2 regions of the Pseudomonas sp. B1-22 genome follow, and region 2 is predicted to be linked to the other one. Evidence: predicted binding sites of a transcription regulator. Region 2 holds the regulator's gene; the other holds the start of a gene.

Region 1 (8,675 bases), on a different contig from region 2:
CCCGCCGGCCAAGCTGCCGCTCACCCTGCTGCTCGCCCTGCCCCGCCCGAAAATGCTCCGCCGCGTGCTGCAGACCGTCGCCGCCATGGGCGTTCCGCGCCTGGTACTGCTCAACAGCTACCGGGTGGAAAAGAGCTTCTGGCAGACTCCCTTCCTCGAACCCGACGCGGTGCGCGAGCAACTGATCCTCGGCCTCGAGCAGGCCCGCGACACCGTGCTGCCCGAGGTGATCATCGAGAAGCGCTTCAAGCCCTTCGTCGAGGATCGCCTGCCAGCCATGGCAGCGGGCAGCTTCGGCCTGATCGGCCATCCCGGTCCCTGGCCGGAGTGCCCGCGGGCGCTGACGGAGCCCGTCACCCTGGCGATCGGCCCGGAGGGCGGCTGGATTCCCTACGAGGTGGAAAAACTCCGCGAAGCCGGCCTCGCCCCGGTCCAGCTCGGCGAGCGCATCCTGCGCGTCGAAACCGCCGTCACCGCACTCCTGGCACGCCTGTTCTAAGCCGGAAACCATGCGGTTTCCGGCTTGAACCGCCAGTCAGAAAATCTCCACCAGACGCTTCAGTTCCCGCCCCTGGCGCCGATACCTGCGATACCGGTCGTTCCCACTCTGCGCATTCCCTGCTCAGCCATGCGTACCGGCCCTGTTCATCGCTGGAGCCCCGCCGCCATGTTCCGCTGGTTCAACAACCTCAGTGTCAAACTCAAACTCGCCGCAGGCTTCGGCCTGGTGCTGCTGCTCACCTTGCTGATCGCCCTCACCGGCTGGATCAACCTGAGCAACGTGATCAACCGGGGCGACAAGCTCGGCGAGATTTCCGAACTGGTGGCGGGCGCCAAGGACCTGCGCATTGCCCGTCTGAAGTTCCAGTCCACCCGTGCGCCGGAAGACGCCAAGCTGGTGGTCGACGCCCTGGACCAGCTGGAGCAGCGCCAAAAGGCTATCTCCGCCAAGTTCAGCGAGGCACAGGACCGTCGCAAGCTGGACCAGCAGCAAGAACTGCTCACGGAGTACCGCCGACTGTATGACGAACTGCTGAAGTCCTTCGCCGCCCGTGATGCCGCCAAGCAGAACCTGATCCACAATGCCGCGCTGATCACCGGCGGCCTGGAGAAGGCCGAACAGAAACTGGTCGCCAGCAGCAGTCTCGAGTCGCCCCGGCAACTGCAGGCGCTGGCCAGCCTGGGCCGCCAGGTGATGGCGGCGCGCTTCCAGGTACTCGCCTACACCAGCGTCGACAATCCCGCGCTGGAGCAGACCGCTGTCAATGGCCTCCAGCAGGCCACCCAGGCCGTACAGGCGGGCATGCAGAGCGCTCCGGCCGACCTGGCCACCGACTACCAGAGCGCCCTCGACGCCCTGGCGGCCTATCGGGCGGCGCTCGACACCTATCGCAACGAGGTCAACGCCAGTCAGTCCGCCCGTGATCGCATGCGCGACAGCGGGGTCCAGATCGAGAAGATCAGCAACGAACTCACCGTCAGCGAAACCGCCAAGCGCGACGCCGGCGTCGCCCAGGCCAAGACCCTGCTGGGCCTGGCCACACTGATCGCCCTGGTGCTCGGGCTGATTGCCGCGTGGATCATCACCGGGCAGATCGTCAATCCGCTGCGCGAGGTGCTGGGCCATGCCGAACGCATTGCCGACGGCGACCTCTCCCGCGACATCCCTACCAGCCGCTCCGACGAACTGGGCCAGCTGCAGAAGAGCATGCAGCGCATGAACCTGTCCCTGCGCGAGCTGATCGGTCGCATCCACGACGGCGTGACGCAGATCGCCAGCGCGGCCGAGGAGCTGTCCGCGGTCACCGAGCAGACCAGCGCCGGGGTGAACAACCAGAAGAGCGAGACCGACCAGGTCGCCACCGCCATGAACGAGATGGCCGCCACCGTGCAGGAGGTTGCGCGCAACGCCGAGGAAGCCTCCGAGGCCGCCTCCACCGCCGACCGCCAGGCCCGCGACGGCGAAGGCGCGGTCAACGAAGCGGTCGGGCAGATGGACCGCCTGGCCGGCGAAGTCGACCGCTCCAACGAGTCGGTGCTCAAGCTCAAGCGCGAAAGCGAGAAGATCGGCAGCGTGCTGGACGTGATCAAGGCCGTGGCCGAGCAGACCAACCTGCTGGCGCTCAACGCCGCCATCGAGGCCGCTCGCGCCGGCGATGCCGGCCGCGGCTTCGCCGTGGTGGCCGATGAAGTGCGTGCCCTGGCGCAGCGCACCCAATCGTCCACCGAGGAAATCGAGGAGCTGATCGCCGGCCTGCAGAGCGGTACCCAGCAGGCCGTGCAGATGATGGAGACCAGCCGCGAGCTGACCGTCAGCACCGTCGACCTGACCCGCCGCGCCGGCGAGCGCCTGGGCGCGATCACCCGCACCGTGTCGACCATCCAGTCGATGAACCAGCAGATCGCCGCCGCCTCCGAGCAGCAGAGCGCCGTGGCCGAGGAGATCAACCGCAGCGTGATGAACGTGCGCGACATCTCCGAGCAGACCGCCGCCGCCAGCGAGGAAACCGCCGCCTCCAGCATGGAGCTGGCGCGCCTGGGCAACGAGCTGCAGGTGCTGGTCAGCCGCTTCCGCGTCTGATCGCCAACCGGATGGAAAAGGCCCGCGCAATGCGGGCCTTTTTTCTGCTCATTGCCCTGCGCCCTGTCTTCGATCGGTCCGTAGGATGGCGTGGAGCGAAGCGATACCCATCGTTTCCCGCACGAACACTTCTGATGGGTATCGCAAGCTCCACCCATCCTACGAACCCTGCTCGAAACTCGCGCCCCCTTGTAGGAGCGGGCCATGCCCGCGATTCGCGCGCATGGCGCGCTCCTACAAAAAAGACGCTACCGGAGTGATTCGCGAGCAAGCCTCCCCCCAAGAGAGCAAATCGTGACCATTCCTGCCCTTCAGTTTCCGAAAAATCCGCCGATACCCTCTGACGCACACAGATGCGTCCCGAGAAAAAACCGCCTCATCTGCCTCCTCCCGATCCTCCCTGCCCCGGGCCGTCGATCCCGTGGCGAAGCCTTTCTGGAGCTTTCGACATGTACGATTGGTTAGTAGTCCAGCTGGGACGTCTGAACGTCAGCCTCAAGCTGGTGGTGGGATTCGGCATCCTCCTGTTCCTCACCCTGCTGGTCCTGCTCGGCGGCCTGCGCAGCCTGGATAACCAGGCCCGGCGCGGCGAGCAACTGGCGGCCCTCACCGAACTGAGCAATCTCGGCCAGCAAGCCAACCTCGCCCGCCTGCAATTCGAACTGGGTGGCGACCGTGCCCAGGCCGAGCGGGTCGAGCAGTACAGCTCGAAGATGCTCGCGCTGATCGAGCGGCGCCTGAGCGGCAGCGACATCGACGCAACGCAGCTGAGTGCGGCGCGCCAGGCGGTGACCGACTACCGCGCGGCCTTCAACGGCCTGAGCCGTTCCGGCGTCACCGCCACGCAGCAGGCGCGCCAGGAGCTGGACGACGCCAGCCAGGCGATGCTCGGCGCCAGCACCCGCCTGTACGACGATACCCTCCAGCGCAACAGCGAGGAGACCGCCGCCGCCAAGACCCGGCTGATCCTCATCGCGGTCCTCGCCCTGGCCTTCGGCCTGCTTTCCGGCTGGGCCATCAACCGGCAGATCGTCCGCCCGCTGCATGAGGCGCTGGAGCTGGCCGAGTACATCGCAGAAGGCGACCTGTCCCGGGGCCTGGCGCGCGACCTGAACCTGCAGCGCCCCGATGAGCTGGGGCAGCTGCAACGCGTCATGCTGCGCATGCGCGAGAACCTGGCGCGGCTGATCGGCCAGCTCGGCGGCAGCGTCGGGCAACTGGCCACGGCCGCCGACGAACTCTCCGCCGTCACCGAGCAGACCCGCGCCGGGGTCAATGCCCAGCGCGTGGAAACCGAGCAGGTGGCCAGCGCCATCCACGAGATGGCCGCCACCGTGCAGGAAGTCGCGCGCAACGCCGAGCAGGCCTCCCTCGCCGCCCGGCAGGCGGACCAGCAGGCCCGCCAGGGCGACCAGGTGGTGCGCGATGCGGTGGCGCAGATCGACCGCCTGGCCAGCGAGGTGGATCGCTCCGCCGAGGCCATGGAGTCGCTGCGCCAGGAAAGCGAGAAGATCGGCAGCGTGCTGGACGTGATCAAGTCGGTGGCCGAACAGACCAACCTGCTGGCGCTCAACGCCGCAATCGAGGCAGCCCGCGCCGGCGAGGCCGGGCGCGGTTTCGCCGTGGTGGCCGACGAGGTGCGCGGGCTGGCCAAGCGCACCCAGCAGTCCACCGCCGAGATCGAGGGCCTGATCGCCGGCCTGCAACGCGGCGCCCAGGAAGCGGTGGCGCGCATGGACGACAGCCGTCGCCTGACCGGCAGCTCGGTGGAACTGACCCGCCGCGCCGGCGAGGCGCTGGGCGAGATCGCCCGTACCGTGGCCGACATCCAGGGCATGAACCTGCAGATCGCCTCCGCCGCCGAACAGCAGAGCAGCGTGGCCGAGGAGATCAACCGCAGCGTGGTGCAGGTGCGCGAGATCGCCGAGCAGTCCGCCGCCGCCAGCGAACAGACCGCCGGCTCCAGCAGCGAACTGGCGCGCCTGGGCAATGAACTGCAAGTGCAGGTGGGACGCTTCCGCCTGTGACGCGCCAACCGGTCGGTGCTCCCGCGCCGACCGGCAGCGGCAGGACAGTTGTCATGCGCATGGCGTAGCATCGGATACCCGCCACCTTGGGAGAGTGACCATGCGCCCGCTGACCATCGACCTCGACGAACTGGCCTTCGCGCTCGATACCCAGGGGATCGATCACTACCTGGACCTGTTCAGCGGCCAGGTGCTGCTGATCCCCGAAGACGACCCGGACCCCGAGCTGGCCGAACTGCTGCACCGCGAGCCGGAGCGCCTGCTGCCCATCGAGCCGCTGAGCAGCGGCCAGTCGCTGGAGCTGATGCGCGACTTCCTGCGCGAAGTGCCCGAGCCCCACGCCTATTCCGCCCTGGCCAACGCCATCGAGGGGCGCAAGCCGTTCAAGGCCTTCCGGCATGTGCTGATGGGCTATCCGGAGCTGCTCCAGGCCTGGTACGCCTACCAGGCCGAGCGCCTGCGCGAGTGTGCGCTGGACTGGCTGGCGGATAACCACATTCAGCCGGCGACGCGGAGTGCCATGTTGTAGTTGGCAATGCCCGCCCCCACGCCGAGCCTCGATGTAGGGCGGCGCAGATCGTCGGGGTTCGCGCAGGAGTTCCCCTGTAGGAGCGGGCCATGCCCGCGATCGCGCCCATGGGGCGCTCCTACAGGTCAGCCCCGCAGCCCCCCGTAGGAGCGGGCTCCGTCCGCGATTGGCCGCCCCGCGCATCCCGCACACACAAAAACGCCGCCCCGAGGGGCGGCGTTTTCATTTTCCAACCAGTAACGATCAGCCTTGCGGCGCCTCGTTGGAGATCGGCTTGGCTTGCGCCGCGCTTTCGCTCCAGCCGCCACCGAGGGCCTTGTACAGGTTCACCTCGCTGGTCAGCTGGTTCAGGCGGTCGCTGATCAGCTGCTGCTGAGCGCTGTACAGCGAGCGCTGGGCATCGAGCAGGGTCAGGTAGTTGTCCACCCCGGTGCGGTAGCGATGATCGGCCAGGCGATAGTAGCGGTCGCTGGCATCCACCAGCGCCCGCTGCGCCTGCAGCTGCTCGCCGAAGGTACCGCGGGCGGCGAGGCCGTCGGCGACTTCGGAGAAGGCCGTCTGGATGGCTTTCTCGTACTGCGCCACGTTGATGTCCTTCTGCACCTTCGCCAGGTCCAGGCTGGCCTGCAGGGCGCCGGCATTGAAGATCGGCAGGCTGATGGACGGCTGGAACAGCCAGCTGCCGGAACCGCCGTCGAACAGCCCGGAAAGGTCCGGACTCAGGCTGCCGGCGTTGGCGGTCAGGCTGATGCGCGGGAAGAACGCCGCACGCGCCGCGCCGATGTTGGCGTTAGCGGCCTTGAGCTGGTGCTCGGCCTGGATGATGTCCGGGCGACGTTGCAGCAGGTCGGACGGCAGGCCCGCCGGTACGGTGGCCAACAGGTCGTCGGACAGATCGCCGCCCTTGGGCAGATCGGCCGGCAGGCCGGAGCCGAGCAGCAGCACCAGGGCATTCTGGTCCTGGGCGACCAGGCGCGTGTACTGCGTCGAGATCGCGCGGGCACGCTCCACCGAGGTCTGCGCCTGGGCCAGGTCCAGTGCCGAGGCGGCACCCACCTCGTGGCTGCGCTTGGTCAGGTCGTAGCTTTTCTGGTAGGTCGCCAGGGTGTTGCGGGCCAGCTCCAGCTGGGCCTGGTCGGCACGCAGCGTGAGGTAGGCGTTGGCGACGTTGGCCACCAGGCTGGTCTGGGTGCTGCGGCGTGCCTGTTCGCTGGCGAAGTAGGTTTCCAGTGCCTGGTCGCGCAGGGCACGCAGGCGGCCGAACAGGTCGACTTCCCAGGCGGTGACGCCCAGGGTCGCGCCGTACTGGCTGGTGATGGTCGAGTGACCGGTCTGCGACAGATCGCCCGGCACGTGCTGGCGCGAGCCGCTGGCGTTGGCATCCACCGCCGGGAACAGGTCGGCCCGCTGGATGCGGTACTGCGCCCGGTAGGCTTCGATGTTCAACGCGGCGACGCGCAGGTCGCGGTTGTTCTCCAGCGACACTTCGACCAGAAGCTGCAGCTGCGGGTCCTTGAAGAACTCGCGCCAGCCGATGTCAGCGCCGGCGTTGGCCGGTTTCGCCGCATCGTAGGCTTCGCCCTGCGGGTAGGCCGCGGCCACGGGCGCCTCGGGGCGCTCGTAGTCGGGGATCAGCGAGCAGCCGGACAACACGCCGGCGGCGATCGCAAGGGACAAGAGGGACTTTCTCATATCAATGGCCCTTCTCGGTGGCTTCCTGTTCCTTGGACGCGGCGTCCTTGAACAGGGTGCTCACCACCACATAGAACAACGGCACCCAGAAGATCGCCAGGACGGTCGCAGTGACCATGCCGCCGATCACGCCGGTACCAATCGCGTGCTGGCTGCCCGAGCCTGCACCGGAGGAAATCGCCAGCGGCACCACGCCGAGGATGAACGCCAGGGAGGTCATGACGATCGGACGCAAACGCATCCGGCACGCCTCGATGGCCGCATCGACGATGCGCTTGCCCTCGCGCTCGTGCAGCTCCTTGGCGAACTCCACGATGAGGATCGCGTTCTTCGCCGACAGGCCGATGGTCGTCAACAGGCCCACCTGGAAGAACACGTCGTTGGACAGGCCGCGCATGGAGGTCGCCAGCAGCGCACCGATCACACCCAGCGGCACCACCAGCATCACCGAGAACGGAATCGACCAGCTCTCGTACAGCGCCGCCAGGCACAGGAACACCACGATCAGCGACAGGGCATAGAGCGCCGGTGCCTGGGAGCCGGACAGGCGCTCCTCGTAGGACAGGCCGGTCCAGGCGTAGCCGACGCCCTTGGGCAGTTGCTGGACGATCTCCTCGACCGCCGCCATGGCCTCACCGGTACTGCGGCCCGGAGCCGGTTCACCGAGGATTTCCATGGCCGGCACGCCGTTGTAGCGCGCCAGCTTGGGCGAGCCGTAGCTCCACTCGCCGCTGGCGAAGGCACTGAACGGCACCATCGCGCCCTTGTCGTTGCGCACGTACCACTTCTCCAGGTCTTCCGGGCTCATCCGCGCATTCGGGCGCCCCTGCAGGTAGACCTTCTTCACCCGGCCACGATCGATGAAGTCGTTGACGTAGCTCGAACCCCAGGCGATGGACAGGGTGCTGTTGATGTCAGCGAGGGAGACACCCAGCGCGCTGGCCTTCTCGTCGTCGATCAGCAGCTTGTACTGCGGTTCGTCGTTCAGGCCGTTGGGACGCACGCGTTGCAGCGCCGGATGCTTCGCGGCAAGACCGAGGAACTGGTTGCGCGCCTGCATCAGCACGTCGTGACCGACACCGGCCTGGTCCTGGAGGAAGATGTCGAAGCCCACGGCGTTACCCAGTTCGAGTACCGCCGGCGGGGCGAAGGCGAACACCATCGCATCCTTGAAGGTGAAGAAATGCTTCTGCGCGCGCTGGGCAAGGGCGAACACGCTGTTATCCGCGCCCGGACGCTCTTCCCATGGCTTGAGCATGATGAACGCCATGCCCGAGCTCTGGCCGCGGCCGGCGAAGTTGAAGCCGGTTACGGTGAACACCGAAGCCACCGAGCTGCTTTCCTTGTCCAGCAGGTACTCGCGCATGGAGTCCACCACCACCTGGGTACGCTCGGCGGACGAGCCGGCCGGGGTCTGTACCTGGGCGAACAGCACGCCCTGGTCCTCGTCGGGGAGGAACGCGGTGGGAATGCGGGTGAACAGGTAGACCATGCCGCCCAGGATCAGCACGTACATCAGCAGGTACGGGATGCGGTGCTTGAGAATCGACGACACGCCACGCTCGTAGCCGTGGGTGGTGGAGAGGAACATGCGGTTGAACCAGCCGAAGAAACCGCGCTTGTGCTCGCCGTGGTCGCCCTTCTCGATGGGCTTGAGCATGGTGGCGCAGAGCGCCGGGGTCAGGATCAGGGCCACCAGCACCGACAGGGCCATGGCCGAGACGATGGTGATGGAGAACTGGCGGTAGATCACGCCGGTGGAGCCGCCGAAGAAGGCCATCGGCAGGAACACCGCCGAGAGCACCAGGGCGATCCCCACCAGCGCGCCCTGGATCTGGCCCATGGA
Region 2 (8,675 bases):
GCCGATGTGATCGAAGGCGAGTGCGACCTGCGCGACGTGATCCTCCAGGGGCCCGGCGGCGTGCGCATCGTCCCGGCGGCTTCCGGCACGCAGAGCATGGTGCACCTCACGCCGATGCAGCACGCCGGCCTGATCCAGGCCTTCAGTGACATCAGCGACAACATCGACGTACTGGTGGTGGACACCGCCGCCGGCATCGGCGACTCGGTGGTGAGCTTCGTTCGCGCCGCCCAGGAAGTGCTGCTGGTCGTTTGTGATGAACCTACTTCCATCACCGACGCCTACGCTTTGATCAAGCTGCTCAACCGCGACTACGGCATGACCCGCTTCCGTGTGCTGGCGAACATGGCCCACAGCCCCCAGGAGGGCCGCAACCTGTTCGCCAAGCTGACCAAGGTCACCGACCGCTTCCTCGATGTGGCGCTGCAGTACGTCGGCGCCATTCCGTACGATGAGTCGGTTCGCAAGGCGGTGCAGAAGCAGCGTTCGGTGTATGAGGCGTTCCCGCGCAGCAAGGCTTCCCTGGCCTTCCGCGCGATAGCGCAGAAAGTCGACAGCTGGCCGCTGCCGGCCAACCCGCGTGGGCACCTGGAGTTCTTCGTCGAGCGCCTGGTGCAGCATCCGACCACGGGTTCGGCCGTATGATGACGGCCTCCGGAGCGCGTATGTACAGCAAGGCGCAGGCGCAGAACTCCCAGGACCAACTGATCCAGCGGTACGCGCCGCTGGTCAAGCGTATCGCCTATCACCTGCTGGGCCGTCTGCCGGCCAGCGTGCAGGTGGAGGACCTGATGCAGGCCGGCATGATCGGCCTGCTGGAAGCGGCGAAGAAATACGACGCCGGCAAGGGCGCGAGCTTCGAGACCTATGCCGGCATCCGCATCCGTGGCGCCATGCTCGACGAAGTGCGCAAGGGCGACTGGGCCCCGCGTTCGGTGCACCGCAATTCCCGCATGGTCAGTGACGCCATCCGCGCCGTCGAGGCCAGAACCGGTCGTGACGCTAAAGATCAGGAAGTTGCTGCCGAACTCAATATGAGCCTCGAAGAGTATTACGGCATCCTGAGCGACACCCAGGGCAGCCGCCTGTACAGCTTCGACGATCTGCTGCAGGACGGCGAGCAGGGCAGCGGCCTGGCCGAAGACGCTTCGCACCAGGGCAGCGAGCCCTCCCACGGCCTGGAAGACGAACGCTTCCAGGCGGCGCTGGCCGATGCCATTACCAAGCTGCCCGAGCGCGAGCGGCTGGTGCTGGCCCTGTACTACGACGAGGAGCTCAACCTCAAGGAGATCGGCGAAGTGCTGGGCGTCAGCGAGTCCCGGGTCAGTCAGCTGCACAGCCAGTGCGCCGCGCGCCTGCGGGCGCGTCTGGCGGAGTGGCGCGCGCACTGAGGTTCGGGTAGTTTCGCGTCGGCTTTTTCGTAGGCTTCAGATTTAGATTTCAGAATTCTTTCGGGCGACGTCCCTTTGACGCCGCCCACACGGGATGAGCGCACGCCGCTCAATGAATTGACGGCACGCCCGCCAGGACGTGCCTGGTATCGATGGAGGTCGGTTTGGACAAGAATATGAAAATTCTCATCGTGGACGACTTCTCCACGATGAGGCGCATCATCAAGAACCTCCTGCGTGACCTGGGGTTCACCAACACCGCAGAGGCCGACGACGGCACCACTGCGCTGCCGATGCTGCACAGCGGCAACTTCGACTTCCTCGTCACCGACTGGAACATGCCCGGCATGACCGGCATCGACCTGTTGCGCGCTGTGCGTGCCGACGAGCGCCTGAAGCACCTGCCGGTGCTGATGGTCACCGCCGAGGCCAAGCGCGACCAGATCATCGAAGCGGCCCAGGCCGGGGTCAACGGCTATGTGGTCAAGCCTTTCACCGCTCAGGTGCTGAAAGAAAAGATCGAGAAGATTTTCGAGCGGGTCGGCAGCTGAGGCTGACAGAGAGGGCGTCATGGATCTCAACGAATCCGCGGGTGACTTCGAGTCGACCCTGAAAAAACACGCGCGCGAATTGGTCGACTGCCTCGAACGCGGCGAAGTCCAGACCGCCGTGCAGCTGATCTCCGAGCTCAACCAGGCGCGCGATCGCGGGCTTTACCAGGAAGTCGGCAAGCTCACCCGCGAGCTGCACAATGCCATCGTCAACTTCCAGATCGACCCCAACTCCCGCCACGCCGAGGAGATGTCGCAGATCGCCGACGCCACCGATCGTCTCTCCTACGTGGTGAAGATGACCGAGAAGGCGGCCAACCGCACCATGGACCTGGTGGAAGAGTGCACCCCGGTGGTCATGCACATCGAGACCCAGGCCAAGGAACTGCAGGAAGACTGGGCGCGCTTCATGCGCCGCGAGCTGGGCCCGGAGGCCTTCCGCGAGCTGGCCAAGCGCGTCGAGCAATTCCTCTACATCAGCGCCCAGGACAGCCGCAAGCTTTCCGCGCACCTCAACGACATTCTTCTGGCGCAGGACTTCCAGGACCTCACCGGTCAGGTGATCAAGCGCGTCACCAAGCTGGTCACCGAGGTCGAGTCGAACCTGGTCAAGCTGGTCTGGATGGCCGGCCAGGTGGACCGCTACGCGGGCATCGAGCATGACTACCAGGGCATGAGCGAGGCCGTCGAAAAAGAAAGATCGTCCAAGGGTGAAGGTCCGCAAATCGCTGCCGATACAAGAAAGGACGTCGTATCCGGTCAGGACGATGTCGACGACCTGTTGTCCAGCCTTGGTTTTTAAGCGTCCGCTGACGCTGTAGAGGGAGCACCGAATGAGCTTCGACGCCGATGACGAGATCCTCCAGGACTTTCTGGTGGAGGCCGGCGAGATCCTCGAGCAGCTGTCCGAGCAACTGGTCGAGCTGGAAAGCCGACCCGATGACATGGACCTGCTCAATGCGATTTTCCGTGGGTTCCACACCGTCAAGGGTGGCGCGGGCTTCCTCCAGCTGAACGCGTTGGTGGAGTGCTGCCACATCGCCGAGAACGTGTTCGACATCCTGCGCAAGGGCGAACGCCGTGTGGACGCCGAGCTCATGGACGTGGTCCTGCAGGCGCTGGATACCGTCAACGTGATGTTCCAGCAGGTGCGCGATGCCGAAGAGCCGACTCCGGCGACTCCCGAGCTGCTGGCCGCGCTGTCGCGCCTGGCCGAGCCGGGTGGCAGCGAGCCGGCCGAAGCACCGCAAGCCGTCGAGCCTGAGCCGGTTGCGGAAGCTCCCGCCGCCTACGGCGACATCACCGATGCCGAGTTCGAGCAACTGATGGATGCTCTCGAACCGACCGCCGACGCACCGGCTGCACCGATTGGCGCGGGTGGCGACGACATCACCGATGACGAATTCGAGGCGCTGCTCGACCAGCTGCACGGCAAGGGCCAGTTCGGTGGGGCCCAGTCGCCCGCCAGCGCCGCGCCTGCCGCGAGCGAAGCCGCGCCGGCCGCCAGCTCGGGTGACGACATCACCGACGACGAGTTCGAAGCGCTGCTCGACCAGCTGCATGGCAAGGGCCAGTTCACCGGTGCGAAGGATGAGCCGGTGGCCGCCGCCCCTGTGGAAAAAATCGAGAAAGCCGCCGAGGCACCCGCTGCCGGTGGCGACGACAACATCACCGACGACGAATTCGAGAAGCTGCTCGACGAGCTGCACGGCAAGGGCCAGTTCACCGGCGCGAAGGAAGAGCCGGTCGCCGCCGCCAAGCCCGTTGCCAAACCGGCCGCCGCGCCGCAGCCGGCCAAGGCTGCCGCGGCACCCGCTGCGGCCAAGGCGGTCGCCAAGCCCGCCGAGGCTCCGCGTGCCGCCGCCGCCGAGAAGCCGGCGAACGAGGCGGAAACCACGGTGCGCGTGGACACCGCGCGCCTCGACGAAATCATGAACATGGTTGGCGAACTGGTGCTGGTGCGTAACCGCCTGGTGCGCCTGGGCGCCAACAGCGGCGACGAGGCGATGGCCAAGGCCGTGTCGAACCTCGACGTGGTCACCGCCGACCTGCAGTCGGCGGTGATGAAGACCCGCATGCAGCCGATCAAGAAAGTCTTCGGCCGCTTCCCGCGGCAGGTCCGCGACCTGGCGCGCAACCTGAAGAAAGAGATCAACCTGGAGCTGATCGGCGAAGAGACCGACCTGGACAAGAACCTGGTCGAGGCCCTGGCCGACCCGCTGGTACACCTGGTGCGCAACGCGGTGGACCATGGCATCGAAGGTCCGGACGAGCGCGAAGCCGCCGGCAAGGCGCGTTCCGGCCGGGTGGTGCTGTCCGCCGAGCAGGAAGGCGACCACATCCTGCTGTCGATCTCCGACGACGGCAAGGGCATGGACCCGGATGTGCTGCGCGCCAAGGCGGTGGAGAAGGGCCTGCTGGACAAGGACGCCGCCGACCGCCTCTCCGAGTCCGAGTGCTACAACCTGATCTTCGCCCCGGGCTTCTCGACCAAGACCGAGATTTCCGACGTCTCCGGCCGCGGTGTCGGCATGGACGTGGTGAAGACCAAGATTTCCCAGCTCAACGGCATCATCAACATCTACTCGACCAAGGGCCAGGGTTCGAAGATCGTCATCAAGGTCCCGCTGACCCTGGCGATCATGCCGACCCTGATGGTGATGCTGGGCAACCAGGCCTTCGCCTTCCCGCTGGTGAACGTCAACGAGATCTTCCACCTCGACCTGTCGAACACCAATGTGGTCGATGGTCAGGAAGTGGTGATCGTCCGCGACAAGGCCCTGCCGCTGTTCTACCTCAAGCGCTGGCTGGTGCCGGGCGCCGAGTACGAAGAGCAGGGCGAGGGCCATGTGGTGATCCTCTCCGTGGGCACCCAGCGCATCGGCTTCGTGGTCGACCAGCTGGTGGGCCAGGAAGAGGTGGTCATCAAGCCGCTGGGCAAGATGCTGCAGGGCACGCCGGGCATGGCCGGGGCGACCATCACCGGTGACGGGCGCATCGCCCTGATCCTCGATGTGCCGAGCATGCTCAAGCGCTACGCGCGGCGTATCTGATTCTTGCGCGCACGGGGACGCCCGCGCGCGCGGCAAGGCTTTATTCAGGAGTGTCTATGGCTGTCAAAGTCCTGGTGGTGGACGATTCGGGATTCTTCCGCCGCCGTGTCTCGGAGATTCTCTCCGCCGATCCGCAGATCCAGGTGGTCGGCACGGCCACCAATGGCCGCGAGGCGATCGACCAGGTGCTGGCGCTCAAGCCCGACGTGGTCACCATGGACTACGAGATGCCGCTGATGGACGGCATCACTGCCGTGCGGACCATCATGCAGCGTTGTCCGACGCCGGTACTGATGTTCTCCTCGCTGACCCATGAGGGCGCGCGGGTGACCCTGGACGCGCTGGATGCCGGCGCCGTCGATTACCTGCCGAAGAATTTCGAGGACATCTCGCGCAACCCGGACAAGGTCCGCCAGCTGCTGTGCGAGAAGGTCCACACCATCGCCAGGAGCAACCGTCGCTTCGCCGCCTACGCCTCGTACTCCACCGGCGCGCCGGCTCCCGCGCCAGCCGCCGCCGGCGGTGTCCCGCGCCATGCGGTGCCGGCTTCCGCTGGCAGCCATGCGCCCGCAGCGCCGGCACCGGCGACCTCCGCGCCCCCAAAGCGTAAGCCCTACCGGCTGGTGGCCATCGGTACTTCCACCGGTGGGCCGGTGGCGCTGCAGCGGGTCCTGACCCAGCTGCCTGCCAATTTCCCCGCGCCGCTGGTGCTGATCCAGCACATGCCGGCGGCGTTCACCAAGGCGTTCGCCGAGCGCCTGGACAAGCTGTGCAAGATCACCGTCAAGGAAGCCGAGGACGGCGACCTGCTGCGTCCCGGCGTGGCCCTGCTGGCCCCCGGCGGCAAGCAGATGATGGTCGATGCCCGCGGCGCCGTGCGCATCCTGCCCGGCGATGAACGGCTGAACTATAAGCCCTGCGTCGACGTGACCTTCGGTTCCGCATCCAAGGCCTATGGCGACAAGGTGCTGGCGGTGGTCCTCACCGGCATGGGCGCCGACGGTCGCGAAGGCGCGCGCATGCTCAAGCAGGGCGGCAGCCAGGTGTGGGCGCAGGATGAAGCCAGCTGCGTGATCTACGGCATGCCCATGGCGATTGCCAAGGCGGGCCTGGCCGATGCGGTGTACAGCCTGGACGACATCGGCCGTCACCTCACCGAGGCCTGCGGCTGATGGATGTGCTCAGCATTGTCGGCCTGGTCCTCGCGCTGGTTGCCATCATCGGAGGCAACTTCCTCGAGGGCGGGCACGTCGGTGCGTTGGCCAACGGCCCGGCCGCGCTGATCGTGATGGGCGGCACCCTGGCCGCCGCGCTGCTGCAGACCCCGGTGGCCGTGCTCAAGCGCTCGCTGCAGATGCTGCGCTGGATCATCCTGCCGCCCCGGGTGGACCTGGTCGGCGGCATCGGCCATGTGGTCGGCTGGAGCATGACCGCGCGCAAGGAGGGCCTGCTGGGCCTGGAGACCGTCGCCGACGCCGAACAGGATCCATACGCGCGTAAAGGCCTGCAACTGCTGGTGGACGGCGCCGAGCCGGAAGCCATCCGCAGCATCCTCGAAGTCGACCTGTACAACCAGGAAACCCGCGACCTGGCGGCGGCCAAGGTATTCGAAGCCATGGGCGGCTACTCACCGACCATCGGCATCATCGGCGCGGTGATGGGCCTGATCCACGTGATGGGCAATCTCGCCGACCCGAGCCAGCTGGGCAGCGGCATCGCCGTGGCCTTCGTCGCCACCATCTATGGCGTGGGCCTGGCCAACCTGTTGCTGCTGCCGGTGGGCAACAAGCTGAAAAGCATCGTGCACCGCCAGTCCTGCTACCGCGAGATGCTGATGGAGGGCCTGCTGTCCATCGCCGAGGGCGAGAATCCGCGCTCCATCGAACTGAAGCTGCAAGGCTTCGTCGGCTGAGGGAGCACACACAGATGGCTCGCCGCAGACGTCACGAGGAACACGAGAATCACGAACGCTGGCTGGTGTCCTACGCGGACTTCATCACCCTGCTGTTCGCCTTCTTCGTGGTGATGTACTCGATCTCCTCGATCAACCAGGGCAAGTACAAGATCCTTTCGGAAACCCTGACCGGCGTGTTCAACCAGCCGGACCGCGCGGTCCGCCCGATCCCCATCGGCGAGGAGCGGCCACGCACCCAGCAGCCGGACCAGTCGCTGAACGAACCCATGGACGAGGGGCAGGCCGAGGGCAACCCGGATACCCTGCAGCAGATCGCCAGCAGCATGCGCGAGGCATTCGGCGAACTGATCAAGAGCGACCAGGTGAGCGTGCGCGGCAACGAGTTCTGGATCGAGATCACTCTCAATTCCAGCCTGCTGTTCCCCAGCGGCGATGCGATCCCCAACGACACCGCGTTCACCATCGTCGAGAAGGTCGCCAGGATTCTGGCGCCTTACCGCAACCCGGTGCATGTCGAAGGCTTTACCGACAACGTGCCGATCCACAACAGCCAGTACCCGACCAACTGGGAACTGTCGGCCGCCCGCGCCGCGAGCATCGTGCGCATGCTCGCCCAGGACGGCCTGGATGCAGGCCGGTTGGCGGCGGTGGGCTATGGTGAATTCCAGCCGGTGGCGGACAATGCGACGGCGGAAGGCCGCGCCCGCAACCGCCGGGTGGTGCTGGTGATTTCCCGCAACCTCGAAGTACGCCGCGCCGTCAGCGGCGTGGGCAGCGGCAAGGCGCAGCCGGACCCGGCGTTGCGACATGCTGGCACGCAACCTGCACCAGTGGTTGCCAGCGAGGCGCCCGGCAGTGGCGCCGTCAAATCTTCGACATCGGCGGCAGGGGAGTGAAAATCATGGCGACCCTGAACCGATCCTGTGCCAGCGGGGAGTCAGCACTATGAAAGTCTGGGCGGTAGCCAACCAGAAAGGTGGCGTCGGCAAGACCACATCCTCCATCGCGTTGGCGGGCCTGTTGGCCGACGCCGGCAAGCGCGTGCTGATCGTCGACCTCGACCCGCACGGCTCGATGACCAGTTACTTCGGCCACGATCCGGACACCCTGGAGCACAGCGTGTTCGACCTGTTCCTGCACCAGGGCAACGTGCCCGAGGGGCTGCCGGAGTCGCTGCTGCTGCCGACCAGCCACGAGAACGTGCGCCTGCTGCCGTCGAGCACCGCGCTGGCCACCCTGGAGCGCCAGTCGCCGGGGCAGAACGGCCTGGGCCTGGTGATCGCCAAGAGCCTGGCGCAGCTGTGGAACCAGTTCGACCACGCGATCATCGACAGCCCGCCGCTGCTCGGCGTGCTGATGGTCAACGCGATGGCGGCCAGCCAGCACCTGGTGATCCCCGTGCAGACCGAGTTCCTCGCCCTGAAGGGCCTGGAGCGCATGGTCAACACCCTGAAGATGGTCAACCGCTCGCGCAAGCAGGCGTTGCCCTTCACCATCGTGCCGACCCTGTTCGACCGCCGCACCCAGGCGTCGCTCGGCGCGCTGCGGGTGCTGCGCGACACCTATCCCGACACGCTCTGGCAGGCTTTCGTGCCGGTGGACACCAAGCTGCGCGACGCCAGCCGCCACGGCCTGGTGCCGTCGCGCAACGACGCCAACAGCCGGGGCGTGATCGCCTACCGCGCGCTGCTCAAGCATCTGCTGGGGCAGGTGCCGGCGGCGCAGCAGGTGGCCTGAGTATGGTCAGCAAGAATTTCCGACGAGA

Evidence for each region. The regulator FliA, encoded in region 2, starts transcription of late flagellar genes. The targets are predictions, from matches to a motif close to CTAAAGTTTNNNNNNNNNNNGCCGNTAA.
Region 1: the regulator FliA is predicted to act here: its motif matches at 2,891-2,918, upstream of ACQ5BL_RS16365 (methyl-accepting chemotaxis protein).

Annotation. Positions count from the first base shown of each region.
Region 1 is NZ_JBCHVH010000004.1:167,952-176,626, forward strand. Features, by position in the region: gene ACQ5BL_RS16350 (16S rRNA (uracil(1498)-N(3))-methyltransferase) at 1-499, shown strand, start outside; partial or broken gene ACQ5BL_RS16355 (methyl-accepting chemotaxis protein) at 668-1,708, shown strand; gene ACQ5BL_RS16360 (methyl-accepting chemotaxis protein) at 1,868-2,581, shown strand; gene ACQ5BL_RS16365 (methyl-accepting chemotaxis protein) at 3,031-4,608, shown strand; gene ACQ5BL_RS16370 (UPF0158 family protein) at 4,709-5,137, shown strand; gene ACQ5BL_RS16375 (AdeC/AdeK/OprM family multidrug efflux complex outer membrane factor) at 5,381-6,829, opposite strand; gene ACQ5BL_RS16380 (efflux RND transporter permease subunit) at 6,831-8,675, opposite strand, start outside.
Region 2 is NZ_JBCHVH010000002.1:220,272-228,946, reverse strand. Features, by position in the region: gene fleN (flagellar synthesis regulator FleN) at 1-645, shown strand, start outside; gene fliA (RNA polymerase sigma factor FliA) at 642-1,391, shown strand; gene ACQ5BL_RS07935 (chemotaxis response regulator CheY) at 1,568-1,942, shown strand; gene ACQ5BL_RS07930 (protein phosphatase CheZ) at 1,962-2,744, shown strand; gene ACQ5BL_RS07925 (chemotaxis protein CheA) at 2,776-4,995, shown strand; gene ACQ5BL_RS07920 (protein-glutamate methylesterase/protein-glutamine glutaminase) at 5,052-6,167, shown strand; gene ACQ5BL_RS07915 (flagellar motor protein) at 6,167-6,907, shown strand; gene motD (flagellar motor protein MotD) at 6,922-7,806, shown strand; gene ACQ5BL_RS07905 (ParA family protein) at 7,856-8,647, shown strand.